4 regions of the Streptomyces sp. NPDC002623 genome follow, and region 1 is predicted to be linked to each of the others. Evidence: riboswitches for the same ligand, from Rfam matches in the RefSeq annotation. Region 1 holds a riboswitch; each other region holds the start of a gene.
What was found. A riboswitch is a leader RNA that binds a small molecule or an ion and turns the genes downstream of it on or off. The one in region 1 is predicted to bind S-adenosylmethionine.

Region 1 (6,897 bases):
CCTGGAGGAGCACGACGAGGAGTTCCAGAACGAGATCGCCAAGGCGGCCCTGATGATCGTCCGGCTGCAGCCGGACAACATCAAGGACAAGCAGGAACTCGACTGGTCCTACCAGGGCATCGTGGCGTACTCGAAGATCTGCACCCACGTGGGTTGCCCGATCTCGTTGTACGAGCAGCAGACGCACCACGTGCTGTGCCCTTGCCACCAGTCCACCTTCGACCTCTCCGACGGTGCCCGAGTGATCTTCGGTCCCGCCGGTCACGCCCTGCCGCAGCTGCGCATCGGTGTGAACGACGAGGGCTACCTCGAGGCGCTCGGCGACTTCGAAGAGCCCGTCGGTCCTGCATTCTGGGAGCGCGGATGAGCACCACAGAGAAGACAGAGTCCCGCGAACGCGGGAAGGCGCCGGCCGGCGAGCGAGTCGCCGACTGGGCCGACGGCCGGCTGGGGATCTACTCCCTGGCCAAGGCCAACATGCGCAAGATCTTCCCCGACCACTGGTCGTTCATGTTGGGCGAGGTCTGCCTCTACAGCTTCATCATCATCATCCTGACGGGTGTGTATCTGACGCTGTTCTTCCACCCGTCGATGAACGAGGTGGAGTACCACGGCAGCTACGTCCCGCTTCAGGGACAGCTGATGTCCGAGGCGTTCAGCTCGACCCTGCACATCTCCTTCGACGTGCGCGGCGGTCTGCTCATCCGGCAGATCCACCACTGGGCGGCGCTGATCTTCCTCGCCGGCATGTTCGTGCACATGATGCGCGTGTTCTTCACGGGCGCGTTCCGCAAGCCGCGTGAGATCAACTGGCTGTTCGGCTTCCTGCTGTTCGTCCTGGGCATGTTCACCGGTTTCACCGGCTACTCGCTCCCGGACGACCTGCTCTCCGGCACCGGTGTCCGCTTCACCCAGGGCGCGATCCTGTCGATGCCGATCGTCGGCACGTACATCTCGTTCTTCCTCTTCGGCGGCGAGTTCCCGGGTCACGACTTCGTGGCGCGGTTCTACTCGATCCACATCCTGCTGCTGCCGGGCATCATGCTCGGCCTCGTGGTCGGCCACCTGATCCTGGTCTTCTACCACAAGCACACGCAGTTCGCGGGCCCCGGAAAGAGCAACAAGAACGTCGTCGGCATGCCGCTGCTGCCGGTGTACATGGCCAAGGCCGGAGGCTTCTTCTTCCTGGTCTTCGGTGTGATCGCGGCCATCGCGGCGATCGCGCAGATCAACCCGATCTGGGCCATGGGCCCCTACCGTCCGGACCAGGTGTCGACCGGCGCCCAGCCCGACTGGTACATGGGCTTCGCCGAGGGTCTGATCCGCTTCATGCCGGGCTGGGAGATCAACATCTGGGGTCACACGCTCGTCCTGGGCGTGTTCATCCCGCTGGTGCTCTTCGGCGTGGTCCTCGCGGCGCTGGCGATGTACCCCTTCATCGAGTCCTGGGTCACCGGCGACAAGCGCGAGCACCACATCCTGGACCGCCCGCGCAACGCGCCGACCCGGACCGCGCTGGGCGTCGCCTGGGTCACGATGTACATGATCACGCTGGTCGGCGGTGGCAACGACCTGTGGGCCACCCACTTCCACCTGTCGATCAACTCGATCACCTGGTTCGTCCGGATCTTCTTCTTCGTCGGACCGGTCATCGCGTACATCTTCACCAAGCGGATCTGCCTCGGCCTGCAGCGCCGGGACCGGGACAAGGTGCTGCACGGTCGCGAGACCGGCACCATCAAGCGCCTGCCGCACGGTGAGTTCGTCGAGATCCACGAGCCGCTCAGCCAGGAGCAGCTGCACACCCTCACCGCGCACGAGCAGTACGTGCCCGCCGCGATCGGCCCCGCGGTCGACGAGAACGGCGTCGAGCGCAAGGTGACGGGCTCCGAGAAGCTGCGCGCCAAGATCAGCGGCGCGTACTTCGGCGAGGACCAGCAGATCCCGAAGCCCACCGTCGAGGAGTACAAGGAGATCACGAGCGGCCACGGCCACCACTGATCGCTTGCGGCGTCGCCACGCCCGCGCAACGGGCCCCGTCCGGTCTTCGGACGGGGCCCGTTCCCGTGCCCACGGGCTGGATAGGGTGGGGACACACTCTTCTACGAGAGCCCTAGAAGATCGTTACGACACCCAGGAGCGGCTGATGAGCGCTGTGACCCCCGCTGGAGGCGACACCGCGGCGGGCCGTTCCTGGCCCGAGGTCCTGAACAGCCTGCTGTACGGCCACGACCAGGACGCCGACGCCACGTTCTGGGCGCTGGACCGGATCATGCGCGGCGAGGCGACCGATGCGCAGATCGCCGGGTTCGTGGTGGCGCTGCGGGCCAAGGGCGAGACCGTCGAGGAGATCAACGGGCTCGTCCGGGCGATGTACGAGCACGCCAACCTGATCGAGGTGCCGGGTCGGACCGTCGACATCGTCGGCACCGGCGGCGACGGCGCGAAGACGGTCAACATCTCCACGATGTCGGCGATCGTCGTGGCCGGCGCGGGCGCCACGGTCGTCAAGCACGGCAACCGGGCCGCGTCCTCCGCGTCCGGCGCCTCGGACGTCCTGGAGAAGCTCGGCGTCAATCTGGAGCTGACGCCGCGGCGGGTGGCCGAGGTGGCCCAGGAGGCCGGGATCACCTTCTGCTTCGCGATCAAGTTCCACCCGGCGCTGCGTCATGTGGGCGCGGCCCGCGGCCAGTTGGGCATCCGCACGGTGTTCAACGTCCTCGGCCCGCTGACCAACCCGGCGAAGGTGCGGGCCCAGGCGGTCGGCGTCGCGGACCCGCGCATGGCGCCGGTCGTCGCGGGCGTCTTCGCCGAGCGCGGCAACTCGTCCCTGGTCTTCCGGGGCGACGACGGCCTCGACGAGCTGACGACGACGGCCACGTCCCATGTGTGGGTCGTCCGCGACGGCAAGGTCGCCGAGGAGAGCTTCGACCCGCGTGACGTCGGCCTGGAGCTGGTCCCCGTGGAGGCCCTGCGGGGCGGGGACCCCTCGTACAACGCGGAGGTCGCCCGCCGTCTTCTGGAGGGCGAGCCGGGCCCGGTGCGGGAGGCCGTGCTGCTGAACTCGGCGGCCGCGCTGGTGGCCCTCGACCCGGGCAGCGGAACGCTGGCCGAGCAGATCCGGTCCGGAATGGACCGGGCGGCCGAGTCCATCGACTCCGGCGCGGCCAAGCGGACGCTGGAGCGCTGGGTCGCCGCCAGCAACAGGTAGTTCCTCAACGGACGGTCGTCCCGCGATCCGGACACGGGTTGCGGGACGACGATCACATCGCGTACGTTCCTTTGTCAGGTCATGAGTGACAGTCAAGAGGCCCCGGCCGACTGTCCGGCAACCCTCCGTCCGTGGCGGGGTGCCCCGGGTGAAGACCAGGCTGTGCACAACAAGGTGCACGGCAAGCGCGGATCCCTCACACGCTTCTGAGAGCGTGCGGCCAGGGATCCTGGTCATCGAGGGAGCCTTCTGTGAGCAAGCGAATGCGATAGGGCGCAGAGCCCCGCTTCCGCGTACCCCTTTTCACTTTTCCCTTGCCTCACACGGGAGTTCCGTCATGTCCGTTTCCGTCTCCACCGCTGCCTCCGTCCAGACCGTTTGTGCGCCTCTGCCCGTTCTGGGGCGGGATGTGACCGTCCCGCTCGTCACGGGCGGCGAGGTCGCCTACGCGGCGCTCGACTACGCGGCCAGCGCCCCCGCCCTCCAGCGCGTCTGGGACGACGTGGCGGCCTACGCCCCCTACTACGGCAGCGTCCACCGCGGCGCCGGCTACCTCTCCCAGCTCTCCACCGACCTGTTCGAGAACGCCCGCCGGACGGTCACCGAGTTCCTGGACTGCCGCCCCGACGACCAGCTGATCTTCACCCGCTCCACCACGGACTCCCTCAACCTGCTCGCCGCGGCCCTCCCCGCCGACTGCCAGGTCTTCGTCTTCGAGACCGAGCACCACGCCTCGCTGCTGCCCTGGAAGGACGCCCGGGTCACCTACCTGGACGCCCCGCGCACCCCGCGCCAGGCCGTGGAGACCCTGGAGCGCGCCCTCGCCGACCGTGACCCGTACGGCCCGGCCCTGGTCTGCGTGACCGGCGCCTCGAACGTCACCGGCGAGCTGTGGCCGGTGCGCGAGCTGGCGGCGGCCGCGCACGCCCACGGCGCCCGCATCGTCCTGGACGCCGCCCAGCTCGCCCCCCACCACCCGGTGTCGGTGCGGGACCTCGACGTCGACTGGGTCGCCTTCTCCGGCCACAAGCTGTACGCGCCCTTCGGCTCCGGCGTCCTGGCCGGCCGCGCCGACTGGCTCCAGGCCGCCGACCCGTACCTCGCGGGCGGCGGCGCCAGCCGCAAGGTCACCCGGCGCGAGGACGGGGGAGTGGACGTGGAGTGGCACGAGAGCGCCGCCCGCCACGAGGCCGGCTCCCCGAACGTGATCGGCGCGTACTCCATCGCCGCGGCCTGCAAGGCGCTGACCGAGGCCGGCTTCGAGGCGCTGGTGGCCCGTGAGCAGTACCTGATCGAGAAGGTACGGGCCGGTCTGGCCGAGGTGCCGCAGGTCAGGGTGTTGTCCCTGTTCGGCGACGACGCCCCGCGGGTGGGCGTGATCTCCTTCGTCGTCGAGGGCTGGAACAGCTCCCACTTCGCCGCCGCCCTCTCCGCCGAGTACGGCATCGGCGTCCGGGACGGCCTCTTCTGCGCCCACCCGCTGGTCCGCACCCTCCTGGGCGGCGACCTGCACAGCCAGGGCGAGTGCGGCGCCCCCGAGGCGGCCCCCGGGGAGAAGTCCCTCAACGCCATCCGGGTGAGCTTCGGCGCGGGCACCCCCGACGAGCACGTGGAGCGCTTCGTGACCGCCGTACGGGAACTGGTGACCGACGGCGCGCGGTGGCAGTACCGCACGCAGGACGGCCGCTGCGTCCCCGCGGTGTAGGGCGCCGGCGCCGGGGCCTACTCCAGGCCGATGGCGAACGCGGCCTCGAGGTCGTGCTGGGAGTAGGTGCGGAAGGCGACGTGCGTGTCCGTCCCCTCGACCCCCGGGATCTTGCTGATGCTCCCGGGGATGACCTCCGCCAGGTCCTCGTGCTGCTTCACCCGGACCATGGCGATCAGGTCGTAGGTCCCGGTCACGGAGAAGACCTCGCTCACGGAGTCCAGCGAGGCGATCCGCTCGGCGATCTCGGGGATCCGGTCCACGCTGGTCTTGATGAGGACGATCGCGGTGATCACGGCTGGTTCTCTCCCTCGGGGGCCGTTGCTGGGGCGGCCCTCACTCTAGTCGCCCGCCCGTTCCCCGCCGCCGTCCTGCCCAGGCCGCCCTTCGGGCCCCTTCTGTGGCCGAAACGGGCCCACGCGTAGACGAGCCCCAGGCCGAAGCCCACCACATGGGCCAGGTAGGCCACCCCGGGCCCGGCGGTGGCCCGGCCCGCCGCCACCCACTGCAGGGCCGCCCAGAAGGGCAGCACGACCCAGGCGGGGAAGCGCAGCGGCAGGAAGAACAGGAACGGCAGGAGGCTGGTCACCCGCGCTCGGGGGAACAGGTACAGAAACGCGCCGAGGATCGCCGAGATCGCCCCGGAGGCCCCGACCAGGGACTGCGCGGAACCGGCGTTGGCGGCGGCGTAGCCCAGCAGGGCCAGATAGCCGCAGCCGAGGTGGAAGAGCGTGAACTCGACGCGGCCCATCCGCTCCTCGGTCATCGCCCCGAAGACGTAGAGGAAGAGCATGTTGCCCAGCAGATGCACCCAGCTGCCGTGCACGAACAGGGCCGTGGCCGGGGTCAGGGCGGCCCGTGGGGAGCCCGCGAAGAGCTCGGCGGGCACCACGCCCCAGCGCCGGAAGTAGGCCCGCTGCGCGGCCAGCAGCTCGTCGCCGGTGCCGTAGCCCGGATTGAAGCCCGAGGCGGGGCCGATGACGAAGATCAGGCAACACACGGCGATCAGTCCGTAGGTCACCGGCGCCGAGGGTTTGCGGACCGTCCTGCCGACCGTTCCGCTCCAGTTGCTGATCATGGATACAGAGCATGACGGAACAGGACGCACCAGCACAGACCGCCTCGCCGCCGGGCGGGCGCGGTGATCGGATGGGCGGCGAGTACGCGCCAGGCCGTAGGGTTACGAGCCATACGCGCGGGGGAGCCTCCGGCCCGACCCCGACACTGGAAGTACGACACTAGAAGGAAGCGGAAAGTCACGATGACGGTTCCCCTGCCGACCGCCACGACGCGGTGGCGCTGCACGCTCTGCGGCAACCTCACGCGGTTCGACGTGACGCGCTCGTCGAAGGTCGTCGAGTACGTGCACCTCGACCTCGCCGGTGAGCCGAAGGTCGAGGAGCGCGAGGTGGTCAGTGAGACCATCGAGACGGTGCGGTGCCGCTGGTGCAACGCCGTGGACCAGGTGGAACTCGTGGATCGGCCGGGCGCCGGCTCCTGACGGGAGCCGGCCCCGCACAGGTATTGGGGTGTGACGGATGGTGGAGAGCGCAGGCGGGGGGCCGGGCGACGGCGCCGCCGAGATGCTCGACCGTCCGCTGCCGGACGGCGTGCGGCGCAGGGTCGTCACGATCGTGTCCGACGGCTTCGGCGGACTGACCGTCGGCGAACTGCCCGCCCAGCTGCGCCAGTACGCGCGGTTCGCGCCGAACCGGCGGGCCAAGTTCGCCGGCAACGCGATGGCCGCCGCGCTGGAGACCGATCCGCTCTTCCGGCAACGCATCGCCGAGAAGTTCAGAGAAGCCCAGCCGGAACTCTCCGGCGCTCTCGACTCCGGCTCGCCGACCCCGGCCGCGGACCCGCTCGACGTGGCGGCCGCGGCCTATGTACTGCGGCCCACGGGCTGGGTGAAGCTGGTCACCGCGGCCGGCGAGGAGGCCCAGCGGGCGGACGCCGAGCGCGCCGACGAGGAGAGCCGGGC
Region 2 (6,897 bases), on a different contig from region 1:
TACTTCTTCTTGCGCTCCTCGGTGTCGGTGATGTTCGAGAAGCCGACGTCGACCTTGCCGCTGTCGATGCCGACGAAGAGGTTCTCCCAGGTGAAGTTCTTCGTCTCCGGCTCGAGGCCGAGGACCGCGGCCACCAGACGGCCGAGGTCGGGCTCGGCCCCGGTGAGGGTCTTCTGGTCGTCGCCGACGTACGCCAGCGGGGCGAAGCCGGAGGGCAGGGCGCCGATGCCGATGTTCAGCTTGCCGCTCTTCTTGATGGCGTCGGGCAGTTCGGCGCTGATGGACTTGACCTCGGAGACCTTCAGGGCGGTCTCCTTGGCGGCGCCGTTGGACACCCGGCCGACGGTCACACTGCCGGCGGAGCTGTCGGTCGTGGTGGCGGCCTCGCTGTCACCACCGCAGGCGGCGAGCCCGGTGGCGAGGGTGGCGACCGCGGTCGCCGCGGTGATGCCGCGAATCAGGCTGCGTCGGGTGAAGTGGGCAGACATGGCCGTCCTTTGTGACTCAGAGGGTGGTGAGGGTGTGGCGTGAGGGCGTGGCGTGGGGGGAAGTCGTGGGGCGCGTCGGTGTCAGAGCACCTTGCTGAGGAAGTCCCGCGTCCGCTCGTGCTGCGGTCGGTCGAGGACCTCGCCGGGCGGGCCCTGTTCGACGATCTTTCCTTCGTCGATGAAGACGACCCGGTCGGCGACCTCGCGGGCGAATCCGACCTCGTGGGTGACGATGACGAGCGTGGTGCCGCTGGTCGCCAGGTCCTTGATGACGGCGAGGACCTCGCCGACGAGCTCGGGGTCGAGCGCGGAGGTGGGTTCGTCGAAGAGGATGACGCCGGGGCGCAGCGCGAGGGCGCGGGCGATGGCGACGCGCTGTTGCTGGCCGCCGGACAGCTGCCGGGGGTAGGCGCCGGCCTTGTCGGCGAGGCCCACCCGGTCCAGGAGTTCGCGGGCCAGTTCCAGGGCGGCGGGCTTGGCGAGTCGCCCGGTGGCAACGGGGGCGGCGGCGACGTTGTCCAGCACGGTCAGGTGCGGGAAGAGGTTGAAGTTCTGGAAGACGAAGCCGATCCGGCCCCGCTGGGTCAGGATGGCCCGTTCGCTCAGCTCGCGCAGCCGGTCGCCGTGCCGGCGGACGCCGATCAGCTCGCCGTTGACGCTGACGTAGCCGATCTCGGGCTTCTCCAGGTGGTTGATGACCCGCAGCAGGGTGGACTTGCCGGAGCCGGACGGGCCGAGGATCACGGTGACCTCGCCGGGCCGCACGGTCAGACTCACCCCGTCCAGGACGCGGTGGGCGCCGTACCACTTGTGCACGTCGTGCACCTCGACGGCGGCGGGCACGACCGCGGCGATGGCGGCGCTCTGCACGGTCTCGGTGGTCATACGGCGGCCTCCCGGCGGATGCGGGCCCGCAGGTCGGTGAGACCGGTCCGCAGTTTCTGCAACGGCGTCGGCGGCAGGGAACGCGTGGCGCCCCGGGCGTAGTACCGCTCGACGTAGAACTGGACGACGGAGACGAGGCTGGTCAGGATCAGGTACCAGACGGTGACGACCAGCAGCAGCGGCACGATGTCGCCGGGGTACGTGGCCCCCATGGTCTGCGCGGTGCCGAACAGGTCGAGCAGCGACACATAGAAGACCAGCGAGGTGGACTTGACCAGGCCGATCAGCTGGTTGACGTAGTTCGGCGTGATCGACCGCAGGGCCTGCGGGAAGACGATCTTCCAGAACTGGTAGCGCTTGGGCAGGCCGAGCGCGGCGGCCGCCTCGTGCTGGCCCTGGTCGACGGAGAGGATGCCGCCGCGGACCACTTCGGCGGCGTAGGCCGCCTCGTTGAGGCTGAGGCCGACGACGGCGATCACCATGTCGGTGGCCAGCCGGGACTCGTCGAAGCGGAAGAACGCCGGGCCGAAGGGAACCCCCACGCTCAGGGTCTGGTACAGGGCGCTGAAGTTGTAGAGGAAGAGCAGCACCACGATCAGCGGGATGGAGCGCAGCGCCCATACGTACGTCCAGCTGACCGCGCGCAGCACCGGGCTCCTGGAGAGCCGGGCGAGGGCGAGCAGGATGCCGCCGAGGAGGCCCAGCACCGCGCTGTAGGCGGCCACTTCCAGGGTGATCAGCAGTCCGTCGAGGATGACCGGCCGCAGGAACCAGTAGCCGAAGCGGTCCCACTGGTAGAAGGGGTTGGAGATCAGTCCGTGCGTGAACTGCGCCACCAGGACCAGGACCACGGCGGTGGCGATCCAGCGTCCGGGCTTGCGCAGCGGCTGGACGCGCTGGGCGGTGAGCTTCGCCGGCGGGACGTCGACGGCGGGTGCGGCCTCGGCGAGGGTCACGGCACCTGGGGGTTCACTCATGAGGGGCTCCGGCGGAAGTCGGACACCCCGGGTCACGGCAGCCGTGCGTGGCCGGACGCGCTTCGGCGGGGCGGCGGGGGCCGCTCCGGGGGCGCGAACAGGGCATGGCGCACGGATGCGTACAGGAGACCGGGGTGGGGCGGACAACGGCACACCGCTCGGGCGGTGTTCGTCAGGAACGCGGCGGCGGGGCTGCGGTGCGAGGGGTTCGTTCAGCCCCGACAGCGGGCACGGCCCGGTGCGGTACACAGTGCGCTGTTCACACGCAGGAGGTCGACGGCGCGGTTGGCGACGAGGATGTCGAGGTACGGCCGTACGCAGCCCCGGGGGCGGCGGGGCGCCGTCCGAAGAGCTGCGTACATGTCCGTCACCGTCACTGTTCCGGCCCCTGAGGGGCCCTCGCGCTTACCGATACGTCATTACCGAAACGTCGGTCCGGTCGTCACCTGGGGCACCCCACCGCGGAGCGAGGGTTGCCGGTCAGCTAGCCAGGGCTTGTCGCTGACGCTCATGACCGTTCTGGGCCGTAAGTAAGACAGTTGCCCGAACGAATGTCAACGGCGGTCCAGTGGATGGACCGGGTCAGGGCCGGTTGACCTGCGGTCGGACCGCCGAACCGTCCGCTGCATGGGTCTCCCAGTCCAGGATCTGGACAGCGGCGCCGGCGGCCTCCAGGCCCTGGCAACGGGCGTGGTGACGGCGGGCGATGGCGTCCAGGTCGAGGTGGGCGCTGAAGGCCGGGTGGGCGGCCAGCCGGCGGGCGTAGGCCCACAGGGCGGGGTGGTCGGCGATGCGGTGCACGGCGGCCGCGTCCAGGTGGTAGCGGTGCACGGTGTCGAGTTGGACCAGGGCGACCCACAACTCAACGTCGGCTGCGGTGATCTGATCGCTGATCAGATGGGTGTGCACACCGAGGCCGCGCTCCAGCACGCCGAGCGTGTCGAGCAGCGTCTCGAGGGCGGCGGCGCGCTCGGCCTCCCCGGCGTCGACCGCTCCGGCGCGCTGGGCGGCCGCCTCGATGCCCTGTGCGCACATCCGCTCGACGGCCTCGATCTGCGACTCGGCGCCGCACGGGTACAGCGTGGCCCGACCGCCGCCGAACCTGCGGGCGAGGTCGCGGGCGATGTCGGGGCCGTGGCTGCTGACGATGCGCCCGGACCAGTCGTCGCTGAGCACCGGCGCGAGGGCCGGTCCGCGGTACCGGTGCGCGCTGGCGTCGTACAGCGGGCGCAGCGCGCTGTGGCCGCCGTCGGGGCTGTCCGGGACGGCGGGCAGGAAGGTGACCGGACAGGCCTTCTCCAGGCCGAGGAGGCTGTGGGTGACGGCGATGCGCAGACAGTCGGGGTCGGCCGCGGCCAGGTGGAGGCGGTAGCGGCGCGGCACGGCGTAGTGGCCGCTGCGCGCGTCGCGGCCGATCCGGCCCCGGAAGACGGGTGCGGGCCGGGCGGACGGGTGGGCGGCGGCCAGTGGTGTGACGGACATGACTCTCCCCGGGGCGGGGCGCGCAGCGACGGTGCGCGCGGCGGCGGATACGACGTCGAACAGGGAGGTGTGGACCTCGTCCGTGCGCGCCGGGTGCGGCCGTGTCCGGGGGACACCGCCGGTGCGGTTCGGCGCGGGGACGGGCCCGGCTCAGCCCTGGGAGCTGATCGCGCTGCAGACGCGCTGCAGGTCGATGTGACGGCGGGAGGTGAGAAGGGGCGAGGACCACGCCGTGCGGCTCGCTCGGCCGCTGATCGGCTTCCGTCGCCCCATTGGCTCTACCTTCCCTACCTGTTCACTAGGATTCCCGGTTCGAGTGTCGATCCGCCCCGACCGCCCGTCAAGAGGGCGTCCACCTGGTGAGTACCCGGGACAGCACCCGGGGACTCGGGGCCTCAGTCGGAGGCGGGCAGCGCCTTGGGGGCCTTGACGGTCAACGGCTCGCCTCCGTAGGTCAGTCGGCCGGCGCCGGACGCGGTGCAGAGCAGTTCGAGGGTGTCGGCGGCGTCCACGTACCGCTTGCCGATGAGTGTGCCGGGGGTCTCCCCGGCGGCCGGCCCGGCGGGGACCTGCGCGGCAGGGACCATGGGGACGCCGCCGCATTCGACGACGCCCGTCGTGCCCTCGGGGGCCCGGATGACGATCACGCGGGTGGTGCCGCCGGCGACGGCGAGCTGGTCACCGGGGCGCGGGGTCGGTGCGGGGGACGACGCCATTGTGCGGCTCTCCTTCTGCTGGTTCTGCCGGGGGTGCGGGTTCCGCCGAGGGCGCGGGGGTGACCGAGGGCGCGGGGGCTGCAAGGGGTGCGGGGGCTGCAAGGGGTGCGGATACGGCCTGGGGTGCCGGTGCGGCCTGGGATGCGGGCGCGGCCTGGGATGCGGAGGCGGCCTGGGATGCGGGCGCGTGTGCCGGAGGGGCGGCGGGCCACTGGCCGGTGAGCCGCTCGCCCAGTCGGTCGAGCTCGTAGGACTGGCGGGCGAGCCAGAAGCGCAGGAAGCCGGTGAGCGAGTAGCGCAGGAACAGCGCGCCGCCCACCAGGGCGGCGGCCACGCCGCCGAGGCCGAGGGCGAGCGCGTCGCCCTGGCCGAGGGCGGAGTCGGTGGCGTGGGCGAGGGGGAAGGCGAGGCCGCCGAGGACCAGGCCGAGCAGCATCAGCAGCCCGCCCAGCCGGAGCCAGAGCGCGGCACGGGCGGTGGCCGGGTCGGGGATCTTCAGCTCGGCGAGGGTGCGGACGAACCGTTCCGCCCGGTCGGCGCTGTCCGCCTGGTCGGTAGTGGTCATGGGGCGCTCCCCAGGTAGTAGGACGAGAGTTCGGCGTGCAGCGAGCTGTCGGGGTGCCCCTGCCACTGGACCCGGCCGCGGACGACGACGGCGGCGTGGTCGGCGATCTTCAGCACGGCGGCGGCGAACTGCTCGACGACGAGGACGGCCACTCCCCGGCGGGCGATCTCGGCGACGAGCTCGTACAGTTCGGCGACGACCAACGGGGCGAGTCCCATGGAGAGTTCGTCGAGCAGCAGGACCGCGGGGTCGGTGGCCAGGCCCCGGGCCAGGGCGAGCATCTGCTGCTCGCCGCCGGAGAGGGTGCCCGCGTGCTGGGCGCGGCGGTTGCCGAGGACGGGGAAGCGGGCGTACGCGCTCTCCTCTATCTCCTCCCGGCCGCGGCCGGTGAAGGTCATCATCAGGAGGTTCTCGCGGACCGTGAGGTTGGGGAAGACGCCGCGGCCCTCGGGGATCAGACAGACCCCGGCGCGGGCCAGGTCGCCGGGCCGGACGCCGGTGGCGTCGCGGCCGCCGAACAGAAGGCGTCCGCCGCTGGGCGGGTGGACGCCGGAGGCGACCTTGAGGACGGTGGTCTTGCCGGCGCCGTTGGGTCCGAGCAGGGCGACGACCTGGCCGGCGGCGACCGCGAGGTCCACGCCGTGCAGGACGGTGATGCCGCCGTAGGCGGCCCGGACGCCGGCCAGCTCCAGCAGCGGCCGGACGGTCGTCGCGGGGGTGGGCTGTGCCTCGGGGGCGGCCCCGGTCGTCGTCATGTCTCCCCCAGGTAGGCCGCGAGGACGGTCGCGTCGCGCCGGATGCGGTCGGGCGGTCCGGCGGCGACGACCGAGCCGAGGTCGAGGACGTGGACGTCGTCGCAGACGGTCATCACGAGGCTCATGTCGTGTTCGACGAGGAGTACCGCGACGCCGTCGGCGGCCAGCGCGCGCAGCAGGGCGGCGAACCGCTCGGTCTCCTCGGCGTCCTGGCCCGCAGCGGGTTCGTCGAGGAGCAGGACGCGGGGCTTGAGGACGAGGGCGCGGCCGACCTCGACGAGGCGGGCGACGCCGGTGGGCAGGGCGTCGGCGGGGGCGTCGGCCTGGTCGGCGAGGCCGAGCCGGGCCAGGACCGCGTCGGCCGTGCGGGCCGCGTGCCGGCGTTCGGGGCCGAGTTCGGCGGCGACGAGGAGGTTGTCGCGGACCGAGAGCCGGCCGAAGAGCTCCAGGTGCTGGAAGGTGCGGGACATGCCGCGCCGGGCGCGCCGGGCGGGGCCTTCGCGGGTGATGTCGCGGCCGTCGAGCCGGACCCGGCCGGTGCGGGGTCGGCGCAGACCCGAGACGACGTCGAACAGGGTGGACTTGCCTGCCCCGTTGGGGCCGATGAGCCCGGTGACCCGGCCGGCCTCGGCGGTCAGGGAAACGGCGTCCAGGGCGCGGCGGCCGCCGAAGGAGACGGTCACCTCCTCAGCCTGCAGCAGTGGCACGGCTCAACACCTCCTCGTCCTCGGGCCGCCAGGGGCGGCGCACACCCCACCACTCGGGCGGCGTGTCAGGGGGCGGCCGTCGACCCGCCGCGGCGCGGATCCGCAGGGCGGTGGCGGCCGCGAGGGCGACGGCCAGCAGGAGCCATCCGTCGGCCGCCTCGATCGCGGCGAGCAGCCAGCAGGCGGCGAGGACCGTGCCCAACGCGCCCAGCAGCAGCCGGTCCTGGGCCAGCGGCGCCCATTCGGCGCGCAGCCGGGAGATGACGCCGGCCGGGCTGCTCGCGAGGCCCATTCCGGCGAGGGCGATCAGCAGCGCGGACAA
Region 3 (6,897 bases), on a different contig from region 1:
ACCGGGCCGGATCTCGAAGGCGTCCTGCTATCTCGCCTTCCCCGGTCCGGGGGCTCCCGTGCGCAGGCCGTCCATGACGATGTCCAGGAGTCGTGCGGTGCGGGACTGCCAGTCCCCCTGGCGGTCGATCTGCCAGATGCCGGCGATCGCGAGGACGAAGTCGTCGGCGGTCACTTCCGGGCGGATGGTCCCGGCTTCGTCGTTGGCACGGAGGAGGAGTTCGATCGCGCCGACCACGAGCGAGTAGCCCGGCTTCTGCGGACCTCCCGTCGCGCTCGTGGCCTGGCGCAGCGCCTCCCCCAGGCCCGCCTTGGCCGTGGCGTAGCGGGCAAGGCGGTCCATCCATTCGCGGAGAGCCCGGTCGGGCTCGCGAACCTTCAGCAACTCGGCCGCGCCGTCGACGAGTTGTTGCACCTCCTGGCGGTGCACCTCCAGGACCAGCGCCTCGCGATCGGGGAAGTGCCGGTAGAGCGTGCCCTGCCCGACGCCCGCCTTCTTGGCGATCGCGCTCAGCGGGACGTCCGCGGAGCGGGTCAGCTCTTCGAGGGCCGCCTCCAGGATGCGCTCGCGATTGCGCTGCGCGTCCGAGCGCTGCGGGGCCTCACTCCTCGACTCCACTGGTTCTCCTCCTGGACCCCATAGCGGACAGATGTCCATTTGGGGCCACCTTAACGGGTGGCGAACACCGGCCCGGAAGCCCTCCGCCGTCAGGTCGTCGATGCGGCGCTGCCGCCCGTCGTGGGCGGCAAGGGGCGGCGGCGGCCGGTCAGTCGCTGATCACAGGGCTGCGGCGGATCCACTCGCCGCCGTGTGCCGCCCCGTGCAGGAAAGCGGCGACGTCCGCCCGGCTGATCGTCGGGTTGCCCTTCATCGGCAGCCGGTCGCCCGCGCTGAACGCGCCTCTGGCCGGGGCGTGGGTCAGCCTGGTCGGGAGGACCACGGTCCAGTCCAGCTCGGTGGAGCGGATGTGCTCGTCGGCGATCGCCTTGTCCGCGTAGATCGACCGCAGCAACGTGCGGTAGATCGCCTTCTGCGTGGTGCTCGACCAGGCGAAGGTGTGGCCGACGCCGAACGACGACAGCCACACCAGGCGGGAGACGCCGGCCCCCTCGGCCGCATCGATCACGGCTGCCGCGGAGCGCGTGAAGAGGCTGCCCGCACGCACGGACGTGCCCACGCCGAGGGCGGACACGACGGCGTCCTGCCCGGCCATGGCGGCGGCCATGTCGCGTTGTGCGGTGGCGTCGCCGGTGATCGGCGTGATCCGCCCGGCGAGATCGTCCAGGGCCGCGGGGTTGCGCACCAGGGCCGTGACCGTGTCGCCGGATCGCAGGGCCAGGTCGACGAGGTGGCGGCCGGTGGGACCGGTCGCGCCGAGGATGAGCAGTTTCATGGCAGCAGAGGTCTTCCGTGCGGAGGGGCCGTGGCGCCGGCCGACCGTGATCGGTTCACGACGACACACTGAAACGGACAGCTGTCCGCTACGGGGAAAATTAGCGGACAGCTGTCCGTTTCGCAAGACGGGGCGACGCCTGCCGGCCCGACCGACCCCGGCCAGCCCGGCCGACCCCGGCCGGCCGCGTCAGCCCCACCCGGCCGCCTCAGGCCTTGCCGAGCAGATCCGCCGGAAACGCTCCCGCCGCCACCGCGGCCTTGGCGAACGTCGCCCCCAGAGCCGTCAGGCGGGCCACGCCCTCCGCGCCGAGGTGCTCGTACGGAGCCCGGTCCAGGCGGTCGGTCTCCTGCTCGATGTCCTCGCGGAGCGCCACGCCTCGCTCGGTGAGCTCGCCGGCGCCGTCCAGCAGCCCGCGGTCCCGCAGGCGGGCCGTCGCCGCGTTCCAGTCGTCCAGGGTCCAACCACGGGTGGTCACCACCCACTTCGGCGTCATGCCCCTGCCCGTGGCGGTGTGGGTCACCAGCGCCTCCAGCCCGTCGAGGCCCGCGGACATCAGCACGGCCAGGTGCCCGTCGCCCCGGTGCTCGCGCAGCAGGGTCGCCCCGTGCCAGAACGCGAGGTGCGGCTCGTCGGGGACGGGAAGGTCGGCGTGCGCCGAGTACAGCGGCCGGGCGCTGCGCCCGCAGGCCTCGACGGCGCGCAACGCCAGCCGTGCGGCCTCCGCCATCTCCGCGGACGCCAGGACCTCCTCGCCCAGCAGCCGCCGCAGCGTCGCGTCGACGGCACGCGCGCGTGCCGCGAGCACGTCCGCGGGGGTGGCGATCGACCACACCGCGGGCACGTGCCGGGCCACGAGGTCGTGCTGGTAGTTGTAGAAAGTCGCCGTCACCGCGCCGGCCCCGACCGCCCCCAGCGCGGCCGCCCGCGCGGCGAAGTTCACGGCCTGGGGATGGGTGATCCCGAGAGCACCCAGCTCCCGTCCCAGTTCGGGCGCGAAGTAGTGCGTCGCGTGCAGGGAGTTGAGGGGGTGGTTACAACGTCGACCGGCGCGCGGCTCGAGGGCAGCAGTAGTCATGCCCAGCAGGTTACCGACCGGTCATTACTCCGCCGCTCGCGGTTCGACGCCCTTGCCCACGCTCTGGGCGAGGTCCAGGTCGGTGTGCAGCAGGTTGTGGTCCGAGTGCTCGGTCGGGTGCACACCGTGCTCGAGCGCGACGACGCCTCGCAGGAAGACGTAGTCGAACTTGCTCTGCCAGTCGGTGGTCGGCTCGCAGGTTCCGGTGGTCGGGGGATGACACTTCGGGTCCGTGTCCGCGGCCAGCTCCCACATCCCGGTGAGCTCGGAAGCGTCCGGCACGGCGTTGAAGTCGCCGAGAACGATCGCGCGGTCGTGCCGGGCGACGGCCGCGGCGAGTACGCCGACCTGGCCCGCTCGGACCGACTCCTGACGCCGTTCGGCGAGGTGCGTGTTGAAGACCCGGACGGAGCGGCCGTCCACACGGGTGGTGACTGCCATGTACCCACGGTCCTCGGATCCGCCGTCGGGGTATTCGACCGTGACCGGGTCCGTCATCGGCGCCGCCGAGAGGAGCGCCTGGCCGTAGCCCCCCGGACTCCACGGCGCTCCCCCACAGCGGCCCCAGTTCTGCAGAACCGTCCCGTACTCGACGTGGTAGACCAGCCCGTAGCGGTCCTTCAGGTAGTCCCGGATCCGCTCGACGTCACGCACGCACGCTTCTTGCAGGCCGATCACCTGGGGCGCGTACGTGGCGATGTCCGCCGCCCGGTCGGCGTTGCTCTCCTCGCAGGGGTTGCAGATGTTCCACGTCATGACCCGGTTCGGCACGACGTCCCGGACGGCGTCGACGGGCGGCGCCCCGGCTCGGGGCGCGCCGCTCGGCGCCCTGGAGCCGACGAGCACCACGCAGGCCACGATCGCGGCGCCCACGAGCAGCCGCATGTCCTTTCCGAGCACCATCGCCTCCCAGGAGTGGATGCACGTGGCATCCGACGTCTCCATGGACGAGGTTATGGGACGGAGTTGTGAACGACGCATGCGGTGTGCGGGCCCCGGACCCGCCCGGCGCGGGGCGGCTTCAGTCGTCCTGCCCGAGTCCGCGATCGGGTGCGCTCATGTCCCCTGTGCGGGGCGTGCCTTCGGAGAGCCCGTAGCGCAGGTACACGGTGCCCTTCGGACTTGCCGCCGGCGGTTCGAGGAGCGTGATGTTCGTGGGCACCGCGCCACCGTCGAACACCTTCTTCCCGACGCCGAGCACGATCGGGTGCACCCAGAGGTCGAGACGGTCGAAGAGCTTCTCGCGCAGGAGGGTCTGTACCAGGTTCAGGCTCCCGACGACCTTGATGTGCTTGTGCCGGTCACGGATCTCGCGCACCGCGCCGGCCAGGTCCGGGCCGAGTTGCGTGGACCCGGCCCATGAGAGGTCGGGCCTGCCGCGGGAGGCCACGTACTTCGGGACGCTGTTGAAGAGCGTGGCGATCTCGTTGTCCTCGCCGCCCTTCTGGTGCGGCCAGTAGGCGGCGAAGATGTCGTACGTCCGCCGGCCGAGCAGGAGGGCGTCCGTGCCTTCGTAAGCGGCGCCGATCTGCGCCCCGGCGACCTCGTCCAGCAGGGGCGCCTGCCAGCCGCCGAACGGGAACCCCGCGGGGTCCTCGTCGGGGCCGCCGGGCGACTGCCCGACGAGGTCGAGGGTCGCGAACAGCTCGATGTCGATGAGGCCCATGGCTACTCCTGATGAGTTGGTCGTCCCGGTCGGTAGGTAGACCTGTGGGCGTCGGCAAACTCATCGGGACGCCGCACCGGCACTCCCGTTCACGATGGATCACAGGCCGCGTCCACGCCGGGTGGCCGCCCGGTGTCCGGCGTCGCCGCAGGTCAGCGGCCTGTCCATGCCGTCCGATGCCGACGTCCGGCATTTGGACGACGATATTGCGATATTGACGGGTCAAGGAAGTGATCCGTACGATCGCGAGTGGCATTGAGTGTCAGCGTCAAGCCCTGGCTTGCTGACCGGCAACCCTCCTCCGCGGTGGGGTGCTCCAGGTGAAAGCCCGGCGGGGTCGACGACCCTGCAAGCGCGCGGCCCCGGCACCGGGGCCTGAGAGGGGAGGACCACCGTGCGGATCGACTGCAGTCTGAGTGCCTCTCTCGCCGCCGCGGCGGCGTTCTCCGGACTCTCGCGCCGGCGCCACATCGATCTCCAGCGCTTCGCCGGCTGTCTGTGTAGCACCTCCCTGTAGCCCCTCCCCAGCGCCTCCCGACGGCTCGTCTCCGCACGCCCGTGTGCAGCGGCTGACCGGACGTCACCTCCGCGGCCGACGTCCGCCGTCGGCGGCTCCGGCGATCCCACGCCTCCCTCCCTTCCTCCCCTTTCCTTCCTCTTTCCCCTCGCAGTCGACTTCCCCTGCGTCGCCCTGCCCGGACGTTCTGAACGGGCACGTGCGCGACGGCTTCGGAGTAGGAGAACCATTCCGTGATAGCGCGTACGGATTCCCGGCCCACCCGGTGGGCGGCCCTCGCGGTGCTCGTGACGAGCGGCGTGCTGCTGAGCGCCTGCTCGGCGGGCGGCGACGGCAGTTCGAGCAGCGGCGGCGGCCAGGCCCGCTCCGGCGGCACGCTGACCTTCGCCGTCGGGTCGGACGCCGGCTGCGTCGACCCCCAGCAGGTGGGCAGCAACGACACGATCTACTCGCTGCGCCAGATCGTGGACTCCCTGACCGACCAGGACCCCAAGACCGGCAAGATCGTGCCCTGGCTCGCGAAGAGCTGGGACATCAGCGCGGACGCCACGACCTTCACCTTCCATCTGAGATCGGGCGTCACCTTCAGCGACGGGTCGGCGCTGACCGCCCAGGTGGTCAAGGACAACTTCGACGCGGTGCCGAAGCTCGGCGCCCTGGGCACGCTGGCACAGGGGTATCTGAGCGGCGTGGACAGCACGACCGTGGTCGATCCGCTCACGGTCCGGGTCACGTTCAAGCAGCCCAACGCGCAGTTCCTCCAGGCGACGGCGACGCATTCGCTGGGCATCGAGTCGTCGGCGAGCGTGCGGAAGAGCCCGCAGGACAAGTGCAGTCAGGGCGTGGTCGGTTCCGGGTCGTTCGTGTTGAAGGACTACGTGCAGAACCAGTCGATCGCCCTGGCCAGGCGCGCCGGGTACGCGTGGGGTTCCGCGCTGTGGACCAAGAAGGGCGAGGCGTACCTGGACAAGCTGGTGTTCAAGGTGGTGCCGGAGGCGGGTGTGCGCACCGGGAGCCTCCAGTCCGGGCAGGTGGACGCGATCAGCGGCGTCGGCAGGTCCAACGAGTCGGCGCTGAAGAGCGGCGGCCAGGTGGACCTTCAGCAACGGGCCAATCCCGGGGTGGTGTTCAACCTGGGGCTGAACAACTCCCGGCCGGCGCTGAAGGACGTCAGGGTACGGCAGGCGATCTCGTACGCCGTCGACCGGCAGCAGGTCGTGGACACCGTGTTCCCGACCGGTACCGAGCCCGCGACCAGCATCCTGGCGCACACCACCCCCGACTACTCCGACCTCGGCGCGGAGCTGACCCTGGACGCGGCGAAGGCCAAGTCCCTGCTGGACTCGGCGGGTTGGAAGACCGGCGGCGACGGCATCCGGGTGAAGGACGGCAAGAAGCTCAGCCTGACCGTCTCGTGGTTCCCCAACGCGGCCACGAATCAGCCCTCGCTGGAGCTGATCCAGCAGCAGCTCAAGGCCGTCGGCATCGGTGTGGTGCTCAAGCAGCTGCCGGTCACCCAGTTCGCGCCGACGCTGCAGTCCGGTGACTTCGATGTGGTGTGGGGCAATGTGACCCGCGCCGACCCGGACATCCTGCGCAGCTCGTTCTCCACCCGTCTGGCCAACTTCTACCAGCTGTCCGCCGGCCCCCTGGACACCGCGCTGAGCGAGCAGGCGGCGACGGCCGACACCGCCGAGCGGAAGCAACTGGTGGTCCAGGCCCAGGAGTTGCTCGTGCGGAACGCCTATGTCGTCCCCGTGGTGGAGCTGCAGACCCAGCTCGGGGTGTCGAAGAAGGTGCACCGTCTCGACTTCGACGCCTCCAGCCGGATCCAGCTGCACGACACCTGGATCGGCTGACGGCCGCCATGCGTCTCTATGTCGTCAAACGCGTCGCGCAGGCGATCGGCGTGCTGTGGGCGGCCTACACGGTGGCGTTCCTCGTGCTGGACTTCCTGCCCGGTGACCCGGTGTCGGCGATGGCCGGCGCCGGAGCGGACACCGGGCAGGTCGATCCGGCCCAACTGGCCGCGCTCCGGCATCAGTACGGCTTCGACAAGCCGGTGCTCGCGCAGTACGCCGACTACCTGGGCCGGGCGGTGCGCGGGGACTTCGGCGACTCGATCTCCACCGGCCGGCCGGTGACCTCGAGCCTGGCGGATGCGCTGCCGGGGACCCTTCAGCTGACCGGGGCGGCGCTGCTGCTCGCGGTACTGGGCGGCGGCTCTCTCGCGGTGCTGGCGA
Region 4 (6,897 bases), on a different contig from region 1:
GTGCCTCCTCGTCGAACGCGATGATCTTGGCCATGTGAAGTGGTCCTCCCGGACTGGGGTGGATTGCTCCGGACCGCGCTGGCGCCCGCGACGGACGGCTCGCCGGCCTGGCGGTTCCTTGCCCCACCTGGCCTGCGGGCCTCACCGACCCGGTCCTCGTTGTCACTCTCACCTTCAGAGTGCTAACGCCAATGATTAGCACTCGGCATAGGTGAGTGCAAGCTACTCGGGAGGATCCGCAGGTGAACAACGGTGCGACCAGAGGGGCGCGGGAGGCTCCGGACGCACCGGACGCACCGGACGCACCGGACGCACCGGACGCACCGGACGCACCGAAGGGCTCGTACCCCCCCAGGAGGTACAAGCCCTTCGGATGTGACGTACAGAAGAACGACGCTGTCAGTCGGCGCGCGCTTCAGCCGGTCGCGAGACGGACCATGTCCGCCTGCGGCCCCTTCTGACCCTGCGAGATCTCGAAATCGACCCGCTGACCCTCTTCCAGGGTGCGGTAGCCGTCCATCTGAATCGCGCTGTAGTGGACGAAAACATCCGCACCACCGTCGACCGCGATGAAGCCGTACCCCTTCTCCGCGTTGAACCATTTGACGGTGCCCTGAGCCATGCCTAACTCCCCTATTACTGGCCCTTGCACAGATCCACACTTCGCGGATCCGGGTCAGACCTCACCCCCCAACGATTGGGGGCGTGCGCCGGAACGCGTCGACCGCGGCTGAATGTATCTGTCCAACTGCCCTCTGCAACAGGTCACTTGGACGAGAATTCTGGACGCAATGGATCCGGAATGTGGCGAGAATTCGCCTGAATTCAGGGCAAGTCGGGCCCCATGAAAGCCACAAAAGCCGCGAAAGGTATACACACTTTGGCTGCTTCTTATCGGGCACGGGGCAGAAATCAAAGACTCCGGATCCGGTGATCCGGACCGGGTTCCCCAACTGTACCGCGCTCAACCACACTGAATTGCCCCCTCCGCTTCTATCGCGGAGAGGGCAATTCGATGAACGCTCGGTAATCGCTGTTACCGACGGTTACTACCAACGGGTACTGAACAGCGGTCAGTCACTGCCCGGCCGCCGCCCGGCCGCCGCTCAGCCGCCCGCGACCGCCGGGATGATCGAGACGCCGGCGCCGTCCGGAGTCGGCGTCTGAAGCCCCTGCTCGAAGCGGACGTCGTCGTCGTTGACGTACACGTTGACGAACCGACGCAGCTTGCCCTGATCGTCGAGAACGCGGGCGGCGATGCCGGTGTGGTTCTTCTCGAGGTCGGCGATGACCTCGCCGAGGGTCGCCCCCTCGGCCTTCACCTCGGCCGAGCCGCCGGTGTAGGTGCGCAGGATGGTGGGGATGCGGACGGTGACGCTCATGACTTTCGACCTCCGGTCAGGTGGAGCGCCCCGCGGGGGCGCGGGGCAGTGACTAGCCGAGACCCGCGTCGCGGAACGACTCGAGGTTGGGGCGGATCGTCGCGGTCAGTCCCGTGCCGGCCACCGCGTCGAGCGTCTTGAGACCGTCGCCCGTGTTCAGCACGACCGTCGTGAGCGTCGGGTCGAGCAGACCGTTCTCGATCAGCTTGCGCGTCACACCCACCGTCACTCCACCGGCGGTCTCCGCGAAGATGCCCTCGGTCCGCGCCAGCAGCTTGATCGCGTCGACGATCTGCTCGTCCGTCACGTCCTCCACCGCACCGCCGGTACGACGCGCGATGTCGAGCACGTACGGACCGTCCGCCGGGTTGCCGATGGCCAGCGACTTGGCGATGGTGTTCGGCTTCTGCGGACGGACGACGTCGTGCCCCGCCTTGTACGCGACGGACACCGGGCTGCAGCCCTCGGCCTGAGCGCCGAAGATCTTGTACGGCCTGTCCTCGACGAGCCCGAGCTTGATCAGCTCCTGCAGCCCCTTGTCGATCTTCGTGAGCTGCGAGCCGGAGGCGATCGGCACGACCAGCTGGTCGGGAAGCACCCAGCCGAGCTGCTCGCAGATCTCGTACGCCAGGGTCTTGGACCCCTCCGCGTAGTACGGCCGCAGGTTGACGTTGACGAAGCCCCAGCCCTCGCCCGCCGGGTCGCCGATGAGCTCGGAGCAGAAGCGGTTGACGTCGTCGTAGTTGCCCTCGATGCCGACGAGCTCGCCGCCGTAGACCGCGGCCATGACGACCTTGCCCTGTTCCAGGTCGTGCGGGATGAACACGCAGGAGCGGAAGCCGGCGCGGGCCGCCGCGGCGCCCACCGCGCCGGCCAGGTTGCCGGTCGAGGAGCACGAGAGGGTGGTGAAGCCGAAGGCGCGCGCCGCCTCGATGGCCTGCGCGACGACGCGGTCCTTGAAGGAGTGCGTCGGGTTGCCGGAGTCGTCCTTGACGAAGAGCTTTCCGGCGTCGACGCCCAGCTCACGGGCGAGGTTGTCGGCCTGGACGAGCTTGGTCCAGCCCGGGTTGATGTTCGGCTTGTCCGCGACGTCGGCCGGGACCGGCAGGAGGGGCGCGTAGCGCCAGACGTTCGCGGGTCCCGCCTCGATGCGCTTGCGGAGCTCCTCCGTGTCGTAGGAGGAGAAGTCGTACGCGATCTCGAGCGGGCCGAAACACTCCTCGCAGGCGAAGACCGGCCCGAGGGGCACGCGGTGACCGCACTCACGGCAGTTCAACGCCGCGGCGGGACCGAGGTCGACGGCCGAGGCGGAGCTGGAGCTGGAGGCGGAGGAAACGGTGGATTCGGTTGCAACGTTCTGCGCAGCCATGTGAGGGGAGGCCCTTTCTCCTCATCTTCCTCACGACGCACTTCGCCGTGAGACGGATTTGGCACCTTCCCGAGCCGGGAGCCTCACCACGACGACGTGGTCAGACCGGCTGGAGGGTTGCCGGGGCTTCATCGGGCCGTATCCCTCTGCCCCTCTGGATGAGCGGTATTCGGTTGTTGATCTCAATGAGTGCGTTGATCTCATTGAACCGTGGACGACCTCGGACATGCGATGGTCATCCGCGTTGTTCAAGACTGTAACCGAAGCCCAGGATCGTTGAGATAGTCGTCCGAACCGCGAGATGTACGCGAGATGTGAGGAGCCGCCGTGCTGGAAGAGGTCGAGCGCTGGCTGGCCACCCGCTCCTGGTCGGGGACCGATCGCCCGCTGCACCGGATCCTGGCCGCCAAGCGCGCCACGAACCAGTCGGTGTCCGTGGTGCTGCCCGCGCTGAACGAGGAGGAGACGGTCGGCGACATCGTCGCGATCATCCGCCACGACCTCATGCAGCAGGTCCCGCTCGTCGACGAGATCGTGGTCGTCGACTCGGGATCGACCGACCGGACCTCCGAGGTCGCCGCGGCGGCCGGAGCCCGGGTCGTCCACCGGGACGACATCCTGCCGCGCATCCCGGCCGTGCCCGGCAAGGGCGAGGTCCTGTGGCGCTCGCTGCTCGTCACCGGCGGGGACATCGTCTGCTTCATCGACGCCGACCTGAAGGAGTTCTCCTCCGACTTCGTCTCGGGCATCGTCGGCCCGCTGCTGACCGACCCCGGGGTGGACCTCGTCAAGGGCATGTACGACCGTCCGCTGGGCGGCGCGGCCGGCCAGGGCGGGCGGGTCACCGAGCTGATGGCCCGGCCCCTGCTGAACATGCACTGGCCGCAGCTGGCCGGGTTCGTGCAGCCGCTCGGCGGCGAGTACGCGGCCCGCCGCAGCCTGCTGGAGCAGCTGCCCTTCCCGGTCGGCTACGGCGTGGAGCTGGGCATGCTCGTCGACGCCCTGCACCTGGTGGGCCTCGACGCCCTCGCCCAGGTCGACGTCGGCGTCCGCAAGCACCGCCACCAGGACGGTCAGGCCCTCGGCCGGATGGCCGCGGCGATCTACCGCACCGCCCAGCTCCGGCTGGCCCGCGGACACCTGATCCGCCCCTCCCTCACCCAGTTCGAACGCAGCCCGGACGGCTTCGAACCGCGCACCTACTCCGTGGACACCGAGGAGCGGCCGCCGATGGCGGAGATCGCGGAGTACCAGTCCCGCAAGGTCGCGTAACACCGCACACCCGTTGTATACGTCCTGGCCACACAGGGCGACCGTACGTTTGAGCGTTTCCGGAGCGGGCTAGGTTGAGGTCTATGGCTACCACCGGTGGAGCTGCTCAGGTCCTGGTCGCGTCCAACCGCGGCCCGGTCTCGTACACGGTCGACGAGGGCGGCTCGCTGCGCGCGAAACGCGGCGGCGGCGGGCTGGTCTCCGGCCTGTCGGCCATCGGGCCGGACGCGGGCGCGCTGTGGGTGTGCTCGGCGTTGTCCGACGGCGACCGGGAGGCGGTCCGGCGCGGGGTCGGCGAGGAGGGCGTGCGCATGCTGCCCATCCCGGCCGATGTGCACGCCGACGCGTACAACGGCATCGCCAACTCGGTCCTGTGGTTCGTCCACCACCTGCTCTACCAGACCCCGCTGGAACCGGTCTTCGACGCGGAGTTCCGCCGCCAGTGGGCCTCGTACGAGACGTACAACCACGCGTTCGCGCAGGCCCTGGCGGAGGAGGCGGCGGACGGCGCGGCCGTCCTCGTCCAGGACTACCACCTGTGTCTGGTCCCGGGGATGCTCCGCGCACTCCGCCCCGACCTGCGGATCGCGCACTTCTCCCACACGCCGTGGGCCCCCTCGGACTACTTCGGCCTGCTGCCCGCGGACATCCGCGAACAGCTGCTGAGCGGCATGCTCGGCGCGGACCGCCTGGGCTTCCTGACCCACCGCTGGGCGGACGCGTTCACCGCGTGCTGCGCGGAGTACGCCGGCGGGCCGGGGAAGACGCAGGTCGGCGTGCACGGCCTCGGGGCCGACGCCGACTTCCTGCGGGAGCGCTCGCACCGGGCGGACGTCGAGGAACGGATCGCCGCCCTGCGCGAGGAGATCGGCGGCACGGACCGGAAGGCGATCGTCCGCGTCGACCGCACCGAGCTGTCCAAGAACATCGTGCGCGGGCTGCTGGCCTACCGGCAGCTGCTCGACGACCACCCGGAATGGCGCGAGCGGGTCGTCCACGTGGCGTTCGCCTACCCCTCCCGCCAGGACCTCGCCGTCTACCGGGACTACATGGCCGAGGTGCAGCGTCTGACGGACGAGATCAACTCCGCGTACGGCACGCCCGGCTGGACGCCGGTCCTGCTGAACCTCAAGGACGACTTCGCCCGCTCCCTCGCCGCCTACCGCCTCGCGGACGTCGCCCTGGTCAACCCCATCCGCGACGGCATGAACCTGGTCGCCAAGGAGGTCCCGGTCGTCTCCGACGAGGGCTGCGCCCTGGTGCTGTCCCGGGAGGCGGGGGCGTACTGGGAACTGGGCGAGGACGCGCTCGTCGTCAACCCGTACGACGTCCTGGAGACCGCACGGGCCCTGTACGAAGGGCTGACCATGAAACCGGAGGAGCGGGCCGAGCGCACGAAGCGGCTGTCCGCGGCGGCGACCGCGCTCCCCCCGGCCCAGTGGTTCCTGGACCAGCTGAACGCCCTGCGGGAGGCTCCCGGGGTTCAGCCGAGCTGAGCGGCCAGCTCCCGCAGCAGCGCCACGACCCCGGCGGGCCCGTCGACGACGAGGTCCGCGCGCTCCGCGAGTTCGCCGACCTCGGTACTGCCGCTGCACACCAGCAGCCCGGGGACGCCGTCGGCGCGCAGTCGCTCGACGGCGGCGAAGGCGGGCAGGTCGCCGAGGTCGTCACCGGCGTACAGGACGCTCCGCGCGCCGGTCTCGCGGACGTGCTCCAGCAGGGCCATGCCCTTGTCCATGCCCGGCGGGCGCAGCTCCAGGACCATCCGGCCGGGCTCGACGATCAGTCCGTGCCGGACCGCGAGGTCGCCGAGGGGCGCGCGCAGCGCTTCGAACGCGGCTTGGGGATCGGCGGCGCGACGCGTGTGGACGGCGACGGCCTGGCCGGCCTTCTCCTCCACCCACACGCCCGGCAGGTCCCCGGCCGCCGCCAGGACCCGCGGGAGCTCGGCGCGGACGGCGGCGACTCCCGGGTGCGGGGCGGGGGCGCTCAGGGCGCCGGTGCGCGCGTCCCAGCGTTCGGCTCCGTAGAGCCCGAGGACGGTGAGCTGCGCGAGCCCTGCCACCCCGGCGAACCCGCCGTGCCGTACGGCGACCTCGGCGGGCCGCCCGGTGACGACGGCCACGGCCGCGATCTTCGGTGCGAGGGCCGCGAGCGCGGGCACGGCGTCGGGGTGCGCCCGGGCGTCCTCGGGGTTCTCGACGATCGGGGCGAGGGTGCCGTCGAAGTCGAGGGCGACGAGGGTGCGGGAGGGTTCGGCGAGGATCGCGTCGAGTGCGGTGCGTCCGGCTGCGGTGGTGGGTGCGTGGATGCCCATACGGCGACGATATCCACGCCCCGGACTCCACGTGCCGGCGATCGCGTCAGCGATCGGCTCGCCTGGTGTCCCGCACCCTTCTCAGCCTGTTCACCGTGACCGGGTCGTGGGCCAGGGCCCGGGTGTCGTCGAGGAGGGCGTTGAGGAGCTGGTAGTAGCGGACCGGGGACAGGTCGAGTTCCTCGCGTATCGCCCGCTCCTTCACGCCGGGGCCGGAGAACCCGCGCCGCTCCAGGGCGAGGATGCGCCGCTCCAGCGCCCCCAGCCCGCCCGCGTCCTCCGCCTCGTCCGCTCGCTGCTCCATACCCGCAAGGTAACGCGCACGACTGACACCCGGCCCGGTCGGCTCACTCGCCGGAGGCGCTCTCCAGGGTCGTGGCCGTGGTCTGGAGCTCGCCCAGCACATCGGCCGGGTTGCCGTTCGCAGCGACGGCCTGGCCGATCCGCTTCTTGATCTCCGCGCTGACCTTCGCCCAGGAGGTCCGCCCGACGGGGTAGGACTCGGAGAGGGCGAGTTCCTCCAGGAACGGCTTGAGGTCGGCGTCCTCCTTGGCCGA

Region 2: it holds a riboswitch for S-adenosylmethionine, as region 1 does, so the genes downstream of both, ACWD4O_RS34160 (amino acid ABC transporter permease) here and ACWD4O_RS06875 (aminotransferase class V-fold PLP-dependent enzyme) in region 1, are expected to answer to the same signal.
Region 3: it holds a riboswitch for S-adenosylmethionine, as region 1 does, so the genes downstream of both, ACWD4O_RS37550 (putative leader peptide) here and ACWD4O_RS06875 (aminotransferase class V-fold PLP-dependent enzyme) in region 1, are expected to answer to the same signal.
Region 4: it holds a riboswitch for S-adenosylmethionine, as region 1 does, so the genes downstream of both, thrC (threonine synthase) here and ACWD4O_RS06875 (aminotransferase class V-fold PLP-dependent enzyme) in region 1, are expected to answer to the same signal.

The regions. Positions count from the first base shown of each region.
Region 1 covers NZ_JBSFWB010000003.1:253,512-260,408, reverse strand. The annotation lists gene qcrA (cytochrome bc1 complex Rieske iron-sulfur subunit) at 1-367, shown strand, start outside; gene qcrB (cytochrome bc1 complex cytochrome b subunit) at 364-2,001, shown strand; gene trpD (anthranilate phosphoribosyltransferase) at 2,147-3,211, shown strand; SAM riboswitch class IV at 3,289-3,405, shown strand; gene ACWD4O_RS06875 (aminotransferase class V-fold PLP-dependent enzyme) at 3,549-4,916, shown strand; gene ACWD4O_RS06870 (Lrp/AsnC family transcriptional regulator) at 4,934-5,212, opposite strand; gene ACWD4O_RS06865 (rhomboid family intramembrane serine protease) at 5,209-5,994, opposite strand; gene ACWD4O_RS06860 (hypothetical protein) at 6,178-6,417, shown strand; gene ACWD4O_RS06855 (NYN domain-containing protein) at 6,455-6,897, shown strand, end outside.
Region 2 covers NZ_JBSFWB010000024.1:4,288-11,184, forward strand. The annotation lists gene ACWD4O_RS34150 (ABC transporter substrate-binding protein) at 1-488, opposite strand, end outside; gene ACWD4O_RS34155 (amino acid ABC transporter ATP-binding protein) at 570-1,373, opposite strand; gene ACWD4O_RS34160 (amino acid ABC transporter permease) at 1,370-2,350, opposite strand; SAM riboswitch class IV at 2,747-2,866, opposite strand; gene ACWD4O_RS34165 (glutathione S-transferase C-terminal domain-containing protein) at 2,933-3,832, opposite strand; gene ACWD4O_RS34170 (hypothetical protein) at 4,228-4,548, opposite strand; gene ACWD4O_RS34175 (hypothetical protein) at 4,511-5,113, opposite strand; gene ACWD4O_RS34180 (ABC transporter ATP-binding protein) at 5,110-5,868, opposite strand; gene ACWD4O_RS34185 (ABC transporter ATP-binding protein) at 5,865-6,575, opposite strand; gene ACWD4O_RS34190 (branched-chain amino acid ABC transporter permease) at 6,556-6,897, opposite strand, start outside.
Region 3 covers NZ_JBSFWB010000030.1:50,779-57,675, forward strand. The annotation lists gene ACWD4O_RS37525 (TetR/AcrR family transcriptional regulator) at 28-618, opposite strand; gene ACWD4O_RS37530 (NAD(P)-dependent oxidoreductase) at 767-1,393, opposite strand; gene ACWD4O_RS37535 (SCO6745 family protein) at 1,602-2,471, opposite strand; gene ACWD4O_RS37540 (endonuclease/exonuclease/phosphatase family protein) at 2,496-3,416, opposite strand; gene ACWD4O_RS37545 (dihydrofolate reductase family protein) at 3,493-4,137, opposite strand; SAM riboswitch class IV at 4,389-4,498, shown strand; gene ACWD4O_RS37550 (putative leader peptide) at 4,532-4,654, shown strand; gene ACWD4O_RS37555 (ABC transporter substrate-binding protein) at 4,888-6,513, shown strand; gene ACWD4O_RS37560 (ABC transporter permease) at 6,522-6,897, shown strand, end outside.
Region 4 covers NZ_JBSFWB010000007.1:128,423-135,319, reverse strand. The annotation lists gene groL (chaperonin GroEL) at 1-34, opposite strand, end outside; gene ACWD4O_RS14980 (cold-shock protein) at 416-622, opposite strand; gene ACWD4O_RS14975 (MoaD/ThiS family protein) at 1,107-1,382, opposite strand; gene thrC (threonine synthase) at 1,435-2,751, opposite strand; SAM riboswitch class I at 2,770-2,916, opposite strand; gene ACWD4O_RS14965 (glucosyl-3-phosphoglycerate synthase) at 3,079-4,023, shown strand; gene ACWD4O_RS14960 (alpha,alpha-trehalose-phosphate synthase (UDP-forming)) at 4,107-5,519, shown strand; gene otsB (trehalose-phosphatase) at 5,507-6,340, opposite strand; gene ACWD4O_RS14950 (DUF3263 domain-containing protein) at 6,387-6,644, opposite strand; gene ACWD4O_RS14945 (ABC transporter substrate-binding protein) at 6,688-6,897, opposite strand, start outside.